DNA from 3 places in the Blastococcus sp. KM273129 genome. Region 2 is predicted to be linked to each of the others. Evidence: riboswitches for the same ligand, from Rfam matches in the RefSeq annotation. Region 2 holds a riboswitch; each other region holds the start of a gene.

Region 1 (5,457 bases), on a different contig from region 2:
GTGGGCCGACTGCACTGGGACCGTGTACGAGGTCGACATCCGGCACGAGAATGCCGTGCACAGCCTCGAGCACGGCGCTGTGTGGATCACCTACGACCCGGAGGTGGTCTCCGAGGACGACATCGCCCTGCTCGCCGAGGTCGCTGACGAGTCCGGCCGGATGCTGTCGCCCTACGTCGGCCTGGATTCGCCGATCAGTGTCCAGTCCTGGAACCACCAGCTGAAGGTCGACTCTGCCGCCGATCCACGCATCAAGCAGTACGCCGATTTCATGACCTTCAACGCCGAGCTCTTCCCCGAGCCGGGTGCCACCTGTCAGAGTCCGCAGTTCCTGGCCGACCCGCTCGTGGAGGACGGCGCCGCTCTCGACCCCGACTCCGGGACGTCGGCGCCGTGATCAGCTCGGCGCCCCGCGCACGCACCGCCAGGTGGAATCGCCGGCGCGTCAGCGGGAGCGATCGACAGGCCATCCAGTTCCAGACGAGTGCCGTGCCGGGCGAGCGAATCGGCGATCAGACCGGTGGAGAGGGATGGTGACGGGAAAGACGACCGCTCGGTCGGGGTATCGCCCGCTGCGGGCTTTTCTGGGCGTGGTCATCGCAGTCGGGCTGCTGCTGCTCGGCGGCGGAGCGGCTGTGGCACTCGGTCTGGGTCGGGACGAGGCGCCCGGCGCGGATTCCGTGGACGCCGGCTTCTCGCGAGACATGTCCCGCCATCATCTGCAGGCAGTCGAGATAGCCAACCTGGCGTTCGAACGCACCGAGGATCCAGAGATCCGCCAGATGGCGTTCGACATCTCGGCCACACAGACCAATCAGGCCGGGCGCATGCAGGGCTGGCTGTCGCTCTGGGGGATCCCACCCACTGGTGGTGAGTCGATGGCCTGGATGGCGACCGACGAGCACGCCGGCCACGACGCGGCCATGGGGGCCGGCGGCCCGATGCCAGGCATGGCCACCGAAGAGGAGTTGACGGAGCTGCGGGATTCGTCGGGCACGGCATTCGACCGACGCTTCCTGCAGTTGTTGATTCGTCATCACCAGGGTGGTCTGGAGATGGCGGAGTCGGCTGCGGATCGCGCCGAGGAGCAGGCGGTGCGCAGTCTCGCGGGCACGATCGCCAAGACGCAGGCTGCCGAGACCGTCACGATGACGAAGATGCTGAGCGCCCGCGAAGGCGAGCCCTGACCCGAACCCTGAGGCGGGGCCAGGCTCTGCACTCCCTGGTGGGATCGGCGGAGAGCACTTCCTCGGATCGATCTTGGACGATCAGGAGCCTGCTGAAGATGGGTCCTTCCGGCCGCAGCCCCTTCCTATCCTCGGCCTCGCGACAGGCGTCCTGCTGGGCCCTCCTGTTTCGCCGAACCTCGCGCTGCCTGCAGATCGCCCCGCTCGGTCGTGGGCCGACGGTGCCTTTGCTGGTCACCCCGGCCGCCGTTACCTGACCGTGACAAACTATTCGCTGTCGTAGTAGCGTCTCGCCCGGTCCGACCGAGCCCACGCCCCTCGACCGAGGGGCCTCGGCCGGATCCCGCCGAACTGTCGTCGATGACCGTCACGACGGACCGGGGACCCACCATTCCCTCGGGGTGAATCCTGCGCACTGCCCGGTGCCAGGTAGGGCGCCTTCCCGCCCGAACCCGTCAGCTAACTCGGTAGGCGGCGCGAAGGAAACGGAGCTCGTCGCGTTGGCGACCCTGCATGCACAACCTGTCCGCGACGACCTCTCGCCACGTGAGCGACCTGAACCCCTCCGCCGGCGACGCCCTCTTGGCAGGACCATCGCGGGCTCCACGCTGGCTGCCCTGACTAGCGTCGCAATCAGCATTTCGATGACTCCAGCCGTCGCGGCACCGGGTGACGAGGCTGCAGCCGCACGGTCCGACCGTGACGCAGCGGCAGCTGAGGTGCGACGTCTCGAACAGCTGGTCGCCGAGTCGGAGGACGAGCTCTCGCGCTTCACCGTCGAGGCCGAGGCCGCAGCGGACACCTCTCGGCAGGCACAGGAGGAACTCGCCGCCGCACAGGCCGCAGCGTCCGCCGCGGAGGCAGAACTCCAGACCGCCACAGCCGCGGTGGACCAGGCGCGGGCCGGAGTCGCCCGTCTGGGCCGGGAGACCTACATGCGAAGTGATGCCCTGGAGACTGCGGCGGCCTTGCTGGACTCGGCCGGCCCGGCGGAGTTCCTGCAGCGAGCGTCCACCCTCGAGATGCTGACCGACGATCGCGCGGCCGAGCTCACCGAGTTCCGTGCGCTGGAGCGGGAGAAGGCCGAGGCTGGACGTGCTGCACAGACGGCCCTTTCAGAGCGCGACCAGGCGGCGGCCGGAGCGGCTGAGCTCGAGGCCGCCGCGCAGGCGCGGCTGGTTGAAGCCAAGGACGCCTACGACAGCGTCACCTCCGAGCGAGCTGCACTGCAGGGCCGGCTGCAGCAGGCCGAGATCGCACTGCTCGAACTCGAGGGCGCCGCTGACGGACGAGCCGCGTGGGCGGACCGGATCAACACGGAGAACGCGCAGAGAGACGCACAGGCTGCCGCTACAGCGGCGGCGGCTGCCAGTGGTCGCGCAGTGGCTCCCACCACCGGTCGCGTGACCTCCTGCTACGGCTCTCGCTGGGGAACCATGCACTACGGGGTCGACATCGCCGCGCCCATCGGCACGCCGATCTATGCGCCCGAGGCGGGGCGGGTCCTCCAGGCCGGTCCGGCCAGCGGCTTCGGGCTAGCCGTATACGTCCAGCATCCCGACGGCTCGATCACTGTCTACGGGCACATCAACGACTACTTCGTCCAGGCCGGCCAACAGGTTTCGATCGGCCAGCAGATCGCCGAGGTCGGCAACACCGGCCAGTCAACTGGCCCTCACCTGCACTTCGAGGTGCGTACCGGTGGGCTCAACGCCAACCGAGGCAACCCGATCCCCTGGTTGGCGGCGCGCGGGGTCTCTCTCGGCGGAGGATGCTGAGCGATCGGCAATCTCGTCACGGTAGGCATCTCAGGGGCGGAGGGGGCTCATGGGCATACCCGTCCATGAGCCCCCGCTTCTGTGCGGCCGGATCTTTCGCCGGTCCGCTGGCAGCAGCCCCGGGTTGCCTGGAGCGGGCCGGATGCGCGTCGCTGCGTCAGCCCGGAGGCGGGGCGACGGTCGAGCCCGGGACGGTGCCCGGCTGGTTACCTGGTCGCCGCGTGGGCCGCCAGAAGTGGCCCGCCAGCACTACGACTGACAGGACGGCGCTGACGGTCAGCAGCGGCGGGATCAGATGCGTCCACGAATCAATGCTCGCCACGGAGGTGCCAACGCCGACGTACAGCACCGACCACGGCACGAGCCCGACTGCGGTCCCCAACAGGTAGGGGCCGAGCCGGACGCCGCTCAAGCCGGCCGCGTAGCTGACGAAGACGAACGGGGCCACTGGCATGGCCCGCGCAACGAGTACCGAGACGAAGCCTCGTTGGCTCACTGCCCGGTCCAGCCGAGCCAGACGCGCGCCGGCCAAGCGGACTACGGCGTCGCGGCCCAGCCAGCGGCTCAGGACGAAGCCGGCCAGACCACCGAGCATTCCGCCGGTCATCACCACCGCGAGCCCCGCAGGGAAGCCGGCAACGGCACCGACCAGGACGGACAGCGCCGTCCGGGAGATCGGGGTCAACAACGCAACGGCGACCCCGAGGACCACCATGGCCCACCTCACCCCGCCGCCCTCAGATAACCAGGCGCGCATACCTTCGACGCTCGGCAGGTCGACCGATACGGCAACCGCTGTGCCGATCAGCAGGACCACCACCGCGGCAAGGACACGCACCGAGACGCGCCGGGGGAGTGGGCTCATCCCGTCACCCGGATAGGTGGCTGCCCCGTCGTCCGGCTGGAGCGGCGCGCCTTCCCGAGGTGTCGCCTGCGGACCAGTCGCATGAGGGGACCGACCAGCAGGACCAGCGCCATGGCCGCGAGCACCGGTACATCCCCCGTGTACACGGAGTAGAGACTATTACGTCTGGTAGTAGCCGACCGTGGGAGTGCCCCGGCACGGTCAGGTCAACTTCGGTGAGCTCCGACACCAATAGTGCTCCCAGTACTGCACCGACTTGAACTCCACGAAGCATCGCTGCTGAACGACGCTGCGACTCGGCCGGTGAACACTTGGGCGACCCGCATCAGGGTTGGGATCATCTCCTCCGTCGGCAGGTCGTCCCGCCGAACATCGCGAACTCTCCGGATGGCATCTCCGGCAGCCCCAGGCGCCGTCGGTTTGTCTTGGCGGCTTGCTACTACGTGGGCCAGTACCCTGAGATCGGTTCGTGAAGGGGGTGATCGTGCCAGTGCGCAAGCTGTGGATCCTGTTGTTGTTCGCCGGTGTCCTGTCGATGCACGGCGCCCAGTACGTCCTCAACGAGCCGGGGGGCAGGGACAGCGCCACGGCGGGCGCCGACCACTGGATCGGTCACCCATCCGCAGCGTCGACCGCGTTCAGCTCAGATTCTTTGCTCAGCGGTCCGCCCGTGGCCGCCCCCATCGAGCATGTGGCGGCAGTAGCCGGGATTCCGACGCCGGGTGACGCACCAGACCATGGTCTCACTGACCACACGTGGTCCCTGTGTCTCGCGATCCTTCTGGCCGGGATCGTCGCTCTCCGGGCAACGAGTCGACTTCGGCGCGGTGCCTCGTCGGTCCGGTGGGCCGTCGAACGCGGGCGACGACTGTCGATGGGCTGGTTCAGGCCTCCACGACCACCGGAACTTGCGTCGCTGTGTCTTCTGCGGATCTAGGCCGACCGATCTGGACCCCGCCGACCAAGGCGTCGGAGGGATCAAACGGCACGCCTACACCGCAACCAACAGGAGACTGCAATGACCCGCACCACTGCACGACTCGTCCGGCTCACCGGCGGACTCATCGCCGGGACGATCATCCTGACCGGCTGCTCGGACAGCTCCGGTGGCTCCTCCGCCGGCAGCAGCTCGGCGGCGGAGAGTCCTGCGACTGAGGAAGCAAAGTTCAACGATGCTGACGTCGCCTTCGCGCAGGGCATGATCCCGCACCACGAGGGGGCGCTCACCATGTCAGAGGTCGCTGCCGAGCGAGCCACTGATCCCCGGGTCGTCGACTTAGCCGACCGCATCGAGGCCGGGCAGGACCCGGAGATCGATCTGTTGACCGGGTGGCTCGAGGAATGGGGGGAGCCGCTGGAGTCCAATGGCATGGGCGGCATGGACCACGGCTCCGACGACATGGGCGGCATGGACATGAAAGAGATGCCCGCCGCGGGTCCCGAATTCGACCGGATGTGGCTGCAGTCCATGATCGAGCACCACAGGGGTGCTGTGGAGATGGCACAGACCGAGCTCGAAGATGGACGGAACACTGAAGCGCTCGAGCTGGCCCAGCTGATCAGCGAGACGCAGATGCAGGAGATCGCCGAGATGGAGGCCCTTCTCAGCGAGCTCGGCGGCTGACAT
Region 2 (5,457 bases):
TGATGTCGATGACGACGACCTTGGCCCGGTGCGTGCGGATGCCGTTGAGGAGCTGCACCGTGAGCTGCTTGGCGCGCTCGCTGTCGAGCACCCCGATGATGGGCAGGATGAGCAGCCGCTCCCGGACGGGCAGCACCGGCGTCGACAGCTCGAGGATCGCGTCCTGCTGCTGCCGGATGACCCGCTCGCGCTCGTCGACGAAGCTCACCGCCACGGTGTTGGCGATGCGGTTGGCGGCCGGCTCGTAGGCGTCCAGCACGCGGTTGAGCAGAGCGAAGTCGCGCTGGTACTTCTCGAACAGCGAGCGCGCCAGGACGTCCCTCAGGAGCAGGACGATGCCCACGACCTCGTGCGTCTCCACGCCCCTCGGGATGATGCGCTCCGAGAGGTCGCGCGCGTAGTGCTGCAGCGCCTCCACGCTGCCGGTCTCGAGCACCTCGACGTAGTTGTCGTAGACCGACGTGGTCTCCGCCGCGACCTCCTGGCTGGTCATGGCCTGGAGCAGGTGCGCGTCGCCGATGCGGGTGGTCCACTCCTGGCGCAGCCGGGTGCGGTGCTCGCGGAGGTGCGCGACCAGTTCCGGGAGCAGCACGTCGGCGTCCCGGGACTTCTCCGCCGGTCCGCGCCCCGTCGCGCGGCCGTCCTCGTTGCTGGTCATCGCTCACCCCACCACTTCGTCATGGTCACGGTGGTGCCGCGACCGACCTCCGACACGACCGTGAACTCGTCCATCAGGCGCCGGGCGCCCGGCAGGCCCAGGCCCAGGCCCGCGTAGGTGCTGAAGCCGTCCTGCAGGGCCTGCGCCACGTCGGGGATGCCCGGGCCGACGTCGCGCACGACGACGCGGATGCCCCGCCGCGGCTCCTCGAGCAGTTCGATCACCGCCTCCCCGGCCTCGGCGAACTTCACGACGTTGCGGGTCACCTCCGACACGGCGGTGGCGATCGCGGTGAGGTCGGTCGGCGGGAAGCCCAGGCGGGCGCCCGCCTCCCGGGCGGCCTGCCGGGCGGCCACGACGTCGGCGTCGGCCCGGACGGCGACGTGGATCTCGTCGTCCCGCGACCGGCCGCGGTCCACCAGCGGCTGGCTCAGCCCTGCGCAGAACCCGCACTCGAGCAGGTGCCGGGCGGCGTCGACCTCCCGCTGCCGGCGCCGGTCGCCGGAGGAGAGCGCGAGCAGCACCGGTCGGCAGCGGTCCGTCGGCGGGTCGGTCGCCTCCAGGGCCAGCAGGTACTCGACGCGCAGCCGCGCCCGGGTGCGGTTGAGCTGGGCCGCCACCGCACCGGCGGTGGACCCCAGCTCGGCGGCGAGCGAGCGGGTGTCCTGCCCCGCCACCTCGTGGGCCAGCAGGGTGGCGCGCTCACGCTCCCCCAGCCGGCGCAGCGCCGCGCTCACGGCGTCACGGTCCTCCCGGGCCAGCACGTCGGCGTCGGGCGCCTCGGAGGGGTGCAGGTCGACGACGCGGTGCTGGTTGCGCCGCTGCCGGTCCTGCTCCCGCCACAGCGAGGTGACGACGTTGCGCGCGGTCACGATGGCGTAGGGCTCCAGCATCCCCGGCTCGATCCGGCCGGCCGCGGCCAGCACGCGGGCCAGCGTCTCCTGCACCAGGTCGTCCACCGTGGCGGCGTCCCGGACCCGGGACGCGACGATCCGCCGGACGAGCGGCACGAGCGCCGTGATCTCCACCGATCCCGGTCGCTCCTCGGCGGAGCCAGCGGGCCCCGCGGCTGGCATGGCCGGACGCTACCGCCGGCGGGCGGGCACCGCCTCCCCTCGCGCGCGCCCGCCCCCGGACGGGTCCGCGAGCAGCCGCTCCCCGAGGGACCGCCGCCGCCCGGCGCGCTCGCGCAGCAGGGAGGCCAGCACGGGGCTGGTCGTGCGGTCGGCGCGGCGTTCGAGGAGCTCCGCGGTCGCCAGCTGCCCGGCCGCCTGCCGGGTCCGGGCGCACCGGAGGAGCTCCTCCCGGCGGTGGGGGATCCCGTCCCTCGGATCCGTGGTCATGGCCCACCTCGCATCATGTCTGCCCCGTGCGCAGGTGAGGACGCGGCGACGGGGACGGCATGACGCGGGGTGGGGCGGCCCGTCCCGAGCACCGCGCCCCGCCCCCGGGGACGGGGGGCGCACGGTTGCTTCGTGCGGCCGCGTCATGCACCGGGTCTCACCGCGTGTCAGTCGTGGCCGACCTCCCGCGCAGGGCGGGGGACCGGGCCGCGCGGAGGGCGGGGGAGCGGTGACCGAGATCCGGGTCGTGGTGGTGGACGACCACCCCTTCGTGCGGGACGCGCTCACTGACCTGCTGCAGGCAGCCGGTGGCATCTCCGTCGTGGGGCAGTGCGCGGACGGGAGCGAGGTCGCCGATGCCGTCCGGCAGCTGCACCCCGACGTGCTGCTGCTGGACCTGCAGATGCCGGTCGTGGACGGCCTGACCGCGGCGAGCGTGGTCCGCACCTCGCACCCGGAGGTGCGCATCGTGTTCCTCACCGGGGGCCTCAGCTCGGCCAGCGTGCGGCGGGCGCGGGCGATCGACGCGGCCGGCTACCTGCTCAAGGACGACGACCCGGCCGACCTCCCCGGCCACGTCCGGGCGGTCGCCGCCGGCGGCGCGGCGTGGCACCCCCGCGCCGCCGCTCTCCTCCACGACGCGGGACGCGCATGATCTCCGGCACACCCCGGCACACCCCGGCCGGTGGCCGGCGCCGGTCGCGCGGTGGGGCGGGTGGGGCTCGAACCCACGACCCAGGGATTATGAGTCCCATGCTCTGACCAGCTGAGCTACCGCCCCGGACGTACCAGCCTGCCAGACGGGACCCCACCAGCAGCGTCGCGACCCGGTACCCGAGTGGTGGACCGAGAAGGTTCGTTACCACCCTGTGACATCTGCAGGTTTGGCTTGTACCGTCTCTCGCGGCCCACCCGATGCCGCCCCCGACCCGGGGGCTCGGGCGGGCCCCGCCGAACTCCGCGGTCTGACCGCCGCGGGGACCGGGGACCCACGTTCTCTGGGGTGAATCCCGCCTGCGCCTCCACGGGCAGGCAGGTAGGGCACGTTCCGGCCCGAACCCGTCAGCTGACCTGGTAGGCGGACCGAGGAACGGAGACCGTCGCCTTGGCGACCACGCACCACCTGACGGGCGTCCTGCGGCGCCCACGCCGGGCAGCCGGCCGGGCGGCCATCGCCCTCACCGCACTGCTGTCGCTGTCCCTGCTCGGCGCGCCGGCCTCGTCGGCGGCCCCCAGCGCGGCCCAGAGCGAGCACGACCGCGTCGCCGCCGAGGTCCAGGGCCTGGAGCAGCGCGTCCGCGAGGCCGAGGAGCGGCTGCAGCAGATGACGCTGCGGGCCGAGGAGGCCAGCGGTGCCGTCCTCGCCACGCAGGCCGAGCTGGACCGCGCCCGGGAGCACGCCGACGCGATCGCCGCCGAGCTCGCCGCCGTCCGGGAGGCCGTCGGGCGCACCCAGGAGGACGTCGCCACCCTGGGCCGGGAGGCCTACATGGGCAGCGACGAGGCGTTCACCGAGCTCGAGATGGTGCTGCACGCCGAGGGGCCGGGGGAGCTGCTGCAGCAGGCGGCGACGCTGGACCTGCTCGGCGAGGACCGCGCCCGGGTGCTCGAGGAGCTGCGGGTCGCCGAGGCGCGCGAGGCGCGGCTTGACCGGGAGGCCAAGGCCGCCGTCGCCGAGCGCGACGCCGCGGCGGGCAAGGCGCGCGAAGCCCAGGCGGAGGCCGACCGCCTCCTCGGTGAGGCGCAGGCCGAGTTCGACGCCCTCACGGCGGAGAAGGCGGGGCTCGACCAGCAGCTCCGCGACGCCGAGATCCGGCTGCTCGAGGTGAAGGGCGCCGAGGACGCCGCCCGCGCGTACGACGAGGCGCAGGCCGCCGAGCGCGCCGTCATGACGGTGGCCGCCGCCCCGGGTGGCAGCGGCGCCGCGCTCACCCAGGGCCGGGTCACCTCCTGCTACGGCGCGCGCTGGGGCACCATGCACCTCGGCGTCGACATCGCCGCGCCGATCGGCACCCCGATCTACACGCCGGAGCCGGGCGTGGTGCTCCAGGCGGGGCCGGCCAGCGGCTTCGGGCTCGCCGTCGCGATCCAGCACCCCGACGGGGTCATCACCGTCTACGGCCACGTCAACCAGTTCTTCGTGTCGCCGGGCCAGGTGGTCAGCGGCGGGCAGCAGATCGCCGAGGTCGGCAACCGCGGCCAGTCGACCGGGCCGCACCTGCACTTCGAGACCCACCGGGGTGGCCTCTACGCCGACCGGGCCAACCCGGTCCCGTGGCTGGCGCAGCGCGGCATCTCCCTGGGCGGCAGCTGCAGCTGACCCGTCCGGCGCGCGCCCTGGGGCAGGATCAGGGCGTGCGGACGGCGGATCGGACAGGGCTGCGGGCAGCGGCGCTCGGCGCCCTGCTGCTCGGTGGCGGGGCGGCGGCGCTGACGTCGGACCTGCCGTCGGCGGAGCAGCTGCGGGCGGTCGTGGCCGGCGCCGGCGCCGCCGCCTGGCCGGTGCTGGTGGTCGCCGTCGCACTGGTGCTGCTGGCGCCGGTGCCGCGGTCGGTGGTCTCCGCCCTCCTCGGCGGGGTCCTCGGGTTCACCGCGGGGCTGGCGGTGTCCTTCGCCGGCGGGCTGCTGGCCGCCCTCCTCGCGTTCGGGCTCGCCCGCTGGCTGGGGCGGCCGGCGGTCGCCCGGCTGGCCGGTCCGCGCCTGGACCGGCTGGCCGATGGCCGGACGTTCGTCGTGGTGCTGGGGAGCCGGCTGGTGCCGGTCGTGCCCTTCGTCGCCGTCAACTACGGGGCGGGCCTCGCGGGCCTGCGGCCGGCGCCCTTCGCCGCGGCCACCGCCGTGGGGCTGGTCCCCAGCACGGTGGTGCAGGTGGGCGTGGGCGCCTCGGCCGGCGCGCTGCTCGCCCAGCTCGACACCTCCGTCCTCGTCCCTCTCCTCGCGGTCGCGCTCCTCGTGGTCGCGGCCGGAGCCGCGTGGTGGTGCCGGGGGCGGGCGGCGCGCGCGAGGGCCTAACCCCGGCCGAACAGCCGGCCGAGCACCCCGCCGGCGCCGCCGACGGTGCGCGCGGCGAGCTGGAGGATCGGTCCCCCCGGGATGCCCGGCACCTGCTGCACGATCGGTGCCAGCTGCAGCAGGCCGGGCACGTCGTGCACCTTCAGCCTGCGCCGGGCGGCCGCCGGGACGGGGTTGACCCGGCCCGACGCGGCGTCGAGCAGCAGGTCCGCCGCGGCCTCGACGGCCGGCCCCTCGACGACCCCCGCGGGCACCCGGCGCACCTGCCAGCCGCCGCCGGCCGAGGTGAACCCCCACCCGCCGTCCGGGGTGACCAGGCTGACCCGCCCGGGGATGCCGCTCGAGGCGGCCAGCGCGCCCGTGACGTCGGTCAGCGCGGCCAGCCCGGACTGCAGCACGGAGGCCGGTGGCGGCTCCGCGCCGCAGGAGACCAGGTCCATCCCG
Region 3 (5,457 bases), on a different contig from region 2:
CGGCGATGCCGATGAGCAGCACGAGCAGCAGCGGCACGATGAAGGCGAACTCGACCGCGGTCGCGCCGCGCTCGTCCTGACGACGTCGGTTCATCCCCGGCACCACCTCTCCTCGTGCGACGGCGCAGCGGCCCTCGGGGCGAGGGCCGCTGCGCCGGAACCGCTACGGCGTCGCGCAGCAGCGAGCGGTCAGGGGTTGGTGGTGGTCGTGCCGCCGGTGCCCGCGCCGCCGAGCTTGTCCTTGACCGTCGTGAAGAGCTCATTCAGCTCGGTGCCGAGCAGCGTGACGGCGCCGATGATGACGACGGCGATGAGGCCGACCATGAGGCCGTACTCGACGGCGGTGGCGCCCTTCTCCTCCCGGCGCAGGCGCTCCTGGGCGACCGCGACGAGGCTGGCGATGGTGGCGTAGGCGTTGATCACGTGCGCTCCCTGAGGTGTCGGCCGTCCGGCGGGATCGGCTGATCCGGCCTGTGCGGCTGCTGCGGGGAGTTGTCGTGAAGAACACGCCGAGGCTTGAGCACCGTTCACCCGATCCAGGGACCCCGGCCCGCCGTCCGGGGGACGGGCCGGGGTGGCAGCTCACGCTGCGTGAGCGGATCAGCCCAGGAGGGCGCCGCCCCAGCCCACCGCGAGGGCGGCCCCGGCGAGCATCGCCGGCCCGAACGGCAGCTCGCTCCGCCGGCCGACCCGCCGGGCCGCGAGCAGCACCAGCGCCACCGCGGCCTGCACGACGAAGCCCGCGACCGCACCCAGCAGCACCGCGTCCCACCCGAGCCAGCCCAGCGGGAGGCCGATCAGAGCGGCCAGCTTGACGTCGCCCATGCCGAGGCCGGCGGGCGAGACCAGCGCCATGACCAGGAAGCCGCAGAAGAGGACGGCGGCCGCCAGCCCGGCGCGCAGCAGCTGGTCCCAGGCCCCCTGCGCCGCCGCGGCGGCGAGGAGCAGGACTCCCGTGGTGGCGAACGCCGGCCCGGTCACGCGGTCGGGCAGCAGACGGTGCCGCAGGTCGACGAGCGCCAGGAGCACGCCCGCGCCGGTGGCGGCCAGGAACGCCGGCAGGGCCCATCCCGCCCCGAGCCGCCAGGCCACGAGGCCGAACAGCGTGGCCGTGAGCAGCTCGGTCAGCGGGAACGGCAGCGCCCGGCGGCGCGCCCGCTCCCCACCGTCCCAGGGGAAGGCCACGGCGAGCCGGTCGGCCACCGCCCCTGCGAGCAGGCCCAGCAGCCCGGACACCGCGACCGCCGCGGCGGTCACCGGCCGGGGGGCGGGGACTCGGGGATCACGGCGCACACCCTGGCACAGCCGGACCCGGACCCCGGGCAGGCGGTGCCGACGGCGAGCGGAGTGCCCGCCGGTGGGCCACACTCCGGACGTGACTGTGGACGAGGGCTCGACCCATCGCACCGCGGCGGTGTGGTCCTACCGGGGCCACGGCGTGCACGCCGCCCCGGGAGTGCACGAGTACGCGCTCGAGCTGGTCCGGCAGCAGCTGCCCGAGGGCGGCCGGATCCTCGAGGTGGGCGCCGGCTGCGGCGCGCTGGCGTGCCGGCTGATGGAGGCGGGGTTCGACGTCGTCCCCACCGACCTCGACCCGCCGCACGAGTGGATCCACCGCCTCGACCTCGACGACCCGCAGTGGACCGAGGCGACCCGCGGCCCCTTCGACATGGTGGTCTGCGTCGAGACGCTCGAGCACGTGGAGAACCCGCGGAAGGTGCTGCGCTCGATGCGGGCGCTGCTCGAGCCGGGCGGCAAGCTGCTGGTGAGCACGCCGAACGTCGGCCACCCGCACTCGCGCTTGAAGATGTTCCTGCGGGGCGCCCCGTTCATCTTCGGGCCGGGCCACTACTACCAGCCCGGCCACATCTCGATCCTCCCCGACTGGATGCTCGTCGAGCACATCCGGACGGCGGGGTTCGGCGACATCACCGTCACCAGCGGGGGCTCGACCTGGTACGTGGGCGCGCGGAAGGTGGCGCACCGGGTCGAGACGGCGCTGCTGTGGCTGATCGGGTTGCGGCCGCGCGCGGAGTCGGGCGAGGGCATCTGCACGTTCGTCACCGCCGTCGCCGAGTGACGCCGGCCGGGGGACGCGGACGCGTCCCCCGGCCCGCCGCTCAGACTCAGCCCCGGGTCAGCTGGAACACCGAGACGGTGCCGTCGTCCTCGTTGCTGGTGAGGAGCAGGTGCCCGCGCTTGACGGCCAGCAGGCCCTCGGGCGCCTCCCCCGTCGGCAGCACCTGCAGCAGCTCCGGCGCGGCCTCGTCGGCGAGGTCGTAGACCAGCACCGCGTGTCCCCGCTCCGAGCCGATGAAGGCGTAGGTCGTGCCGTGGAGCGCGGCCACCTCCACGCCCTCGAACTCCGCGCCCTTGTCGTCGCTGCGCCCGTCGGGGTAGCGGCCGGCGTCGGCCAGGGCCCGCTCGGCCGCCCCGCCGGACGTGCTCACGATCCCGCCCTCCGGGGAGAAGACCGTCCAGCCGCGGCCGCCACTGGGCTCCTCGGCCAGGTCGCCCTCGTCGGCGGTGACGAGGTTGCCCTCCGGTGTCCACTGGACGGCGTCGGGCTCGCGGGGTGCGGTGAACGCGTCGTCGAAGGCGGTCGTGCCGTCGTCGGCCGTGTCGGCGTCGGTGCGCGTCACGCTCCCCGCGGAGAAGGAGCCGACCACGGTGCCGGTGCGGAGGTCGACGAGGGCGACGGCGTTGTTCTCCTGGAGGGTCACCGCCGCCACGCCCTGGCGGTTGATGTCCACGTACTCCGGCTCCGGGTCCTCCGGGAACGCCGCGCCCTCGAGGCCGGTCAGCTCGACCCGGTCGACGGCCCAGCGGTCCGGCGTGCCGCGCAGGTCGACGACGGCGAGGAACCCGGCGGGCGCCTGCGGCAGCCCGCCCTCCACGCCGTCGACCTCGATCTCCTCGTCGCGCTGGTTCTCGATCGCGACCGCGGCCACGGCACCGCCGGGGCCGAGCGCGATCGAGTCGGGCTGCCCACCGAGGTCGATGCTCCGGACCACCGACCGGGTGCGCAGGTCGATGACCGCCAGCTCCCCCGACGGGTCGGTCAACGAGGTGCTGGTGTCGACGACGGCGAGCGCGTGCCGCCCGTCGCGGTGACGGTGACCGACGTCGGCTCGCCGTCGACCGGAACCGCGCCGATCGCGCGGGGCTCCGCGGGCCGGGTCAGGTCGACCAGGCCGACCTCGGCGGTGGCCGAGTCGGTGTACAGCAGCGTCCGGCCGTCTGGGGTGACGGCGAGGATCTCGGCGACCTCACCGCTCACCTCGAAGGTGGCCAGCTCGGCGAAGGCGGGTGCGGGGGGCGGCACCGCACCGGCCGGGGCGGCGGTGGCGGCGAGCAGCAGGGCGGCGGCCGGGAACGACGGGGCGAGAAGCCGGGCGCGGGATGGCACGGGGGTGCTCCTGGGGTCGAAGGACAGGTGGGGCCGACCCTGACCAGCGAAGACGACGCCCCGGCATCCGGCGGGCGGACCGCGGGTGACCGGCGTGCGACCAGCTCCAACGCACGTGCGCCCCCTGCCCGGCAGCCGGGCAGGGGGCGCACGAGGTGCCAGCGCTGGTTACGGCAGGAAGGTCACGTGCGGGTGGTCCATGTGATTGGCCGTGGGCGAGCCGCGGTCCTCCATGCCCTGCCAGGCCCACCCGGTCCACGTGCCGGCGATCCGCTGCTCCCAGATCACGTATTCCACGCCGAGCCGGGCCGCGTTGTCGATCACGTACTGGGCGACGGCGTCCCCCTTGGCGGAGTCGCTGTAGACCATGAAATCGGCCGCGAGGCCCGCGGTGGGGCTGTGGCCGGGACGGGTGAGCACCGTCCCGACGCCGTGCACCTCCGCGATCTCCTGGACGTCCGGGCGGACGTGCGCGTCCCACTGGTCGTAGGCCGCGGAGGTGGCCGCCGGAGCCGGGGCGGGCGCCGGAGCCGGGGCGGGCGCCGGAGCCGGAGCGGGCGCCGGAGCCGGAGCGGGCGCCGGGGCCGGGGCGGGCCGCTCGTCCCGGCTGGCCCGCTCGGGAACGACCCCGCCGCCGGTCAGGGCGAGCACCTGGCCGACGCGCAGGACGTTCGCGTCCGGACCGATGACGCCGAGGTTGAGGGCGTGCAGGTCCTGCCAGGTGGTGCCGTGCCGGGCGGCGATCTTGCCCAGCGTGTCGCCGGCGACCACCGTGTAGGAGGCTGCGGCGGGCGCGGGCGCCGCCGGCGCCGGTGCCGCACCGGAGCCGCCGATGGTGAGCACCTGCCCGACACGGAGCAGGTTGGGGTCGGCGCCGATGGTGTCGCGGTTGACGTCGTAGATGCTCTGCCACGTGGTGCCGTGGCCGGCCGCGAGCTTGCTGAGGGTGTCGCCGGGGTTGACCGCGTGCTGGCCGGTGTGCGCGGCCGCGGGGCTGATGGCCCCCATGGTGAGGGCCGATGCGGCGGCGAGGACGACGGCCGGGTAGGCCACGGCGGTCGTGGTGCGGTTGCGGGAGGGGCGCCGGTGACGCCCCACGGTGCGGGTGCTCTTGGGCATGGAGTGGTGAGCCTCTCGCCGCCTGCGGAGTTAGCTGTCGGGTTCGGGCGAGAGCTGCCCGGCCGCGCGAGGCGCGGCTTCACCCCGAGATCCCGGAGGACCACGAACGGTGGGTCCCCCGCCCTGCCCGTCGTGTTCGCTGCCGGGCGGCCGTGGGCAGGTTCGGCGGGCGGCCATCCGGGTCCGCCGGTCAGCGGACGATCGAAACGGTAGGCAGGGCCGTCGGCGAGCCAGAAGCTCGGATCGGGCCTTTTCGCGGACCCTCCGCGCAAAGGCACTCGGTGTCACCAGCCGTGCGCGCAGCGCCTCCGCTTCACCCGTTCGGGTGATGCCCCCGGACGCCGGCGCGCGAGGGCGACGGACGAGTCGGCCTGTACGCCGGGTTCTGTCCACGGGTGCCTCACGGCCTCCCGATGGGCGGTCATCCATCTAGGCCTGCCGTTGCCGGCAGGCTCCAGCGGTCTACCCGCAGGCTCGGGCGGGCCGCCCTCGAACGCCTGCGCGGAGCGGCGGCGGACCGCCGCTCCTTCTTGACCTAGCTCCGGGTGGGGTTTACCGAGCCACGCCGGTCACCCGGCGTGCTGGTGGTCTCTTACACCACCGTTTCACCCTTACCGGCGCGAACGCCGGCGGTCTGTTTTCTGTGGCACTGTCCCGCGGGTCACCCCGGGTCGCCGTTAACGACCACCCTGCCCTGTGGAGCCCGGACGTTCCTCGGCGACGGAGTCTCCCCCGCCGACGCGACCGCCCGGCCGACTCGTCCGTCGTGCCAGGAAGTGTAGGCGTCCGGCACATGGACCCCCTCGCCATCGGGTACCGGACGTCGATCAATGCACCACACCCGAGGGAGGAGGACGACGTGGGACTGATCTCGGGACTCGTGAAGGCCAACCTGCTCAAGCGGTTGTTCAGCCGGTTCAGCCGGCGCG

The links. A riboswitch is a leader RNA that binds a small molecule or an ion and turns the genes downstream of it on or off. The one in region 2 is predicted to bind cyclic di-AMP.
Region 1: linked by a shared signal. The riboswitch ahead of E9565_RS13515 (M23 family metallopeptidase) and the one ahead of E9565_RS10140 (M23 family metallopeptidase) in region 2 are both predicted to bind cyclic di-AMP.
Region 3: linked by a shared signal. The riboswitch ahead of E9565_RS04460 (LysM domain-containing protein) and the one ahead of E9565_RS10140 (M23 family metallopeptidase) in region 2 are both predicted to bind cyclic di-AMP.

Annotation. Positions count from the first base shown of each region.
Region 1 covers NZ_SSXB01000045.1:17,620-23,076, reverse strand. The annotation lists gene E9565_RS13525 (DUF3105 domain-containing protein) at 1-397, shown strand, start outside; gene E9565_RS13520 (DUF305 domain-containing protein) at 531-1,187, shown strand; cyclic di-AMP (ydaO/yuaA leader) riboswitch at 1,522-1,675, shown strand; gene E9565_RS13515 (M23 family metallopeptidase) at 1,907-2,965, shown strand; gene E9565_RS13510 (TVP38/TMEM64 family protein) at 3,123-3,785, opposite strand; gene E9565_RS23585 (DUF6153 family protein) at 4,300-4,767, shown strand; gene E9565_RS13505 (DUF305 domain-containing protein) at 4,849-5,454, shown strand.
Region 2 covers NZ_SSXB01000027.1:32,276-37,732, reverse strand. The annotation lists gene E9565_RS10165 (STAS domain-containing protein) at 1-658, opposite strand, end outside; gene E9565_RS10160 (sigma-70 family RNA polymerase sigma factor) at 655-1,734, opposite strand; gene E9565_RS10155 (hypothetical protein) at 1,744-2,001, opposite strand; gene E9565_RS10150 (response regulator transcription factor) at 2,231-2,656, shown strand; tRNA gene E9565_RS10145 (tRNA-Ile) at 2,709-2,782, opposite strand; cyclic di-AMP (ydaO/yuaA leader) riboswitch at 2,951-3,082, shown strand; gene E9565_RS10140 (M23 family metallopeptidase) at 3,107-4,321, shown strand; gene E9565_RS10135 (TVP38/TMEM64 family protein) at 4,357-5,013, shown strand; gene E9565_RS10130 (maleylpyruvate isomerase N-terminal domain-containing protein) at 5,010-5,457, opposite strand, start outside.
Region 3 covers NZ_SSXB01000009.1:69,217-74,673, forward strand. The annotation lists gene E9565_RS04430 (TadE/TadG family type IV pilus assembly protein) at 1-94, opposite strand, end outside; gene E9565_RS04435 (Flp family type IVb pilin) at 190-423, opposite strand; gene E9565_RS04440 (A24 family peptidase) at 601-1,257, opposite strand; gene E9565_RS04445 (bifunctional 2-polyprenyl-6-hydroxyphenol methylase/3-demethylubiquinol 3-O-methyltransferase UbiG) at 1,376-2,080, shown strand; gene E9565_RS04450 (hypothetical protein) at 2,127-3,065, opposite strand; gene E9565_RS04455 (hypothetical protein) at 3,062-3,409, opposite strand; gene E9565_RS04460 (LysM domain-containing protein) at 3,578-4,528, opposite strand; cyclic di-AMP (ydaO/yuaA leader) riboswitch at 4,536-4,671, opposite strand; RNA gene rnpB (RNase P RNA component class A) at 4,887-5,288, opposite strand; gene E9565_RS04470 (hypothetical protein) at 5,322-5,457, shown strand, end outside.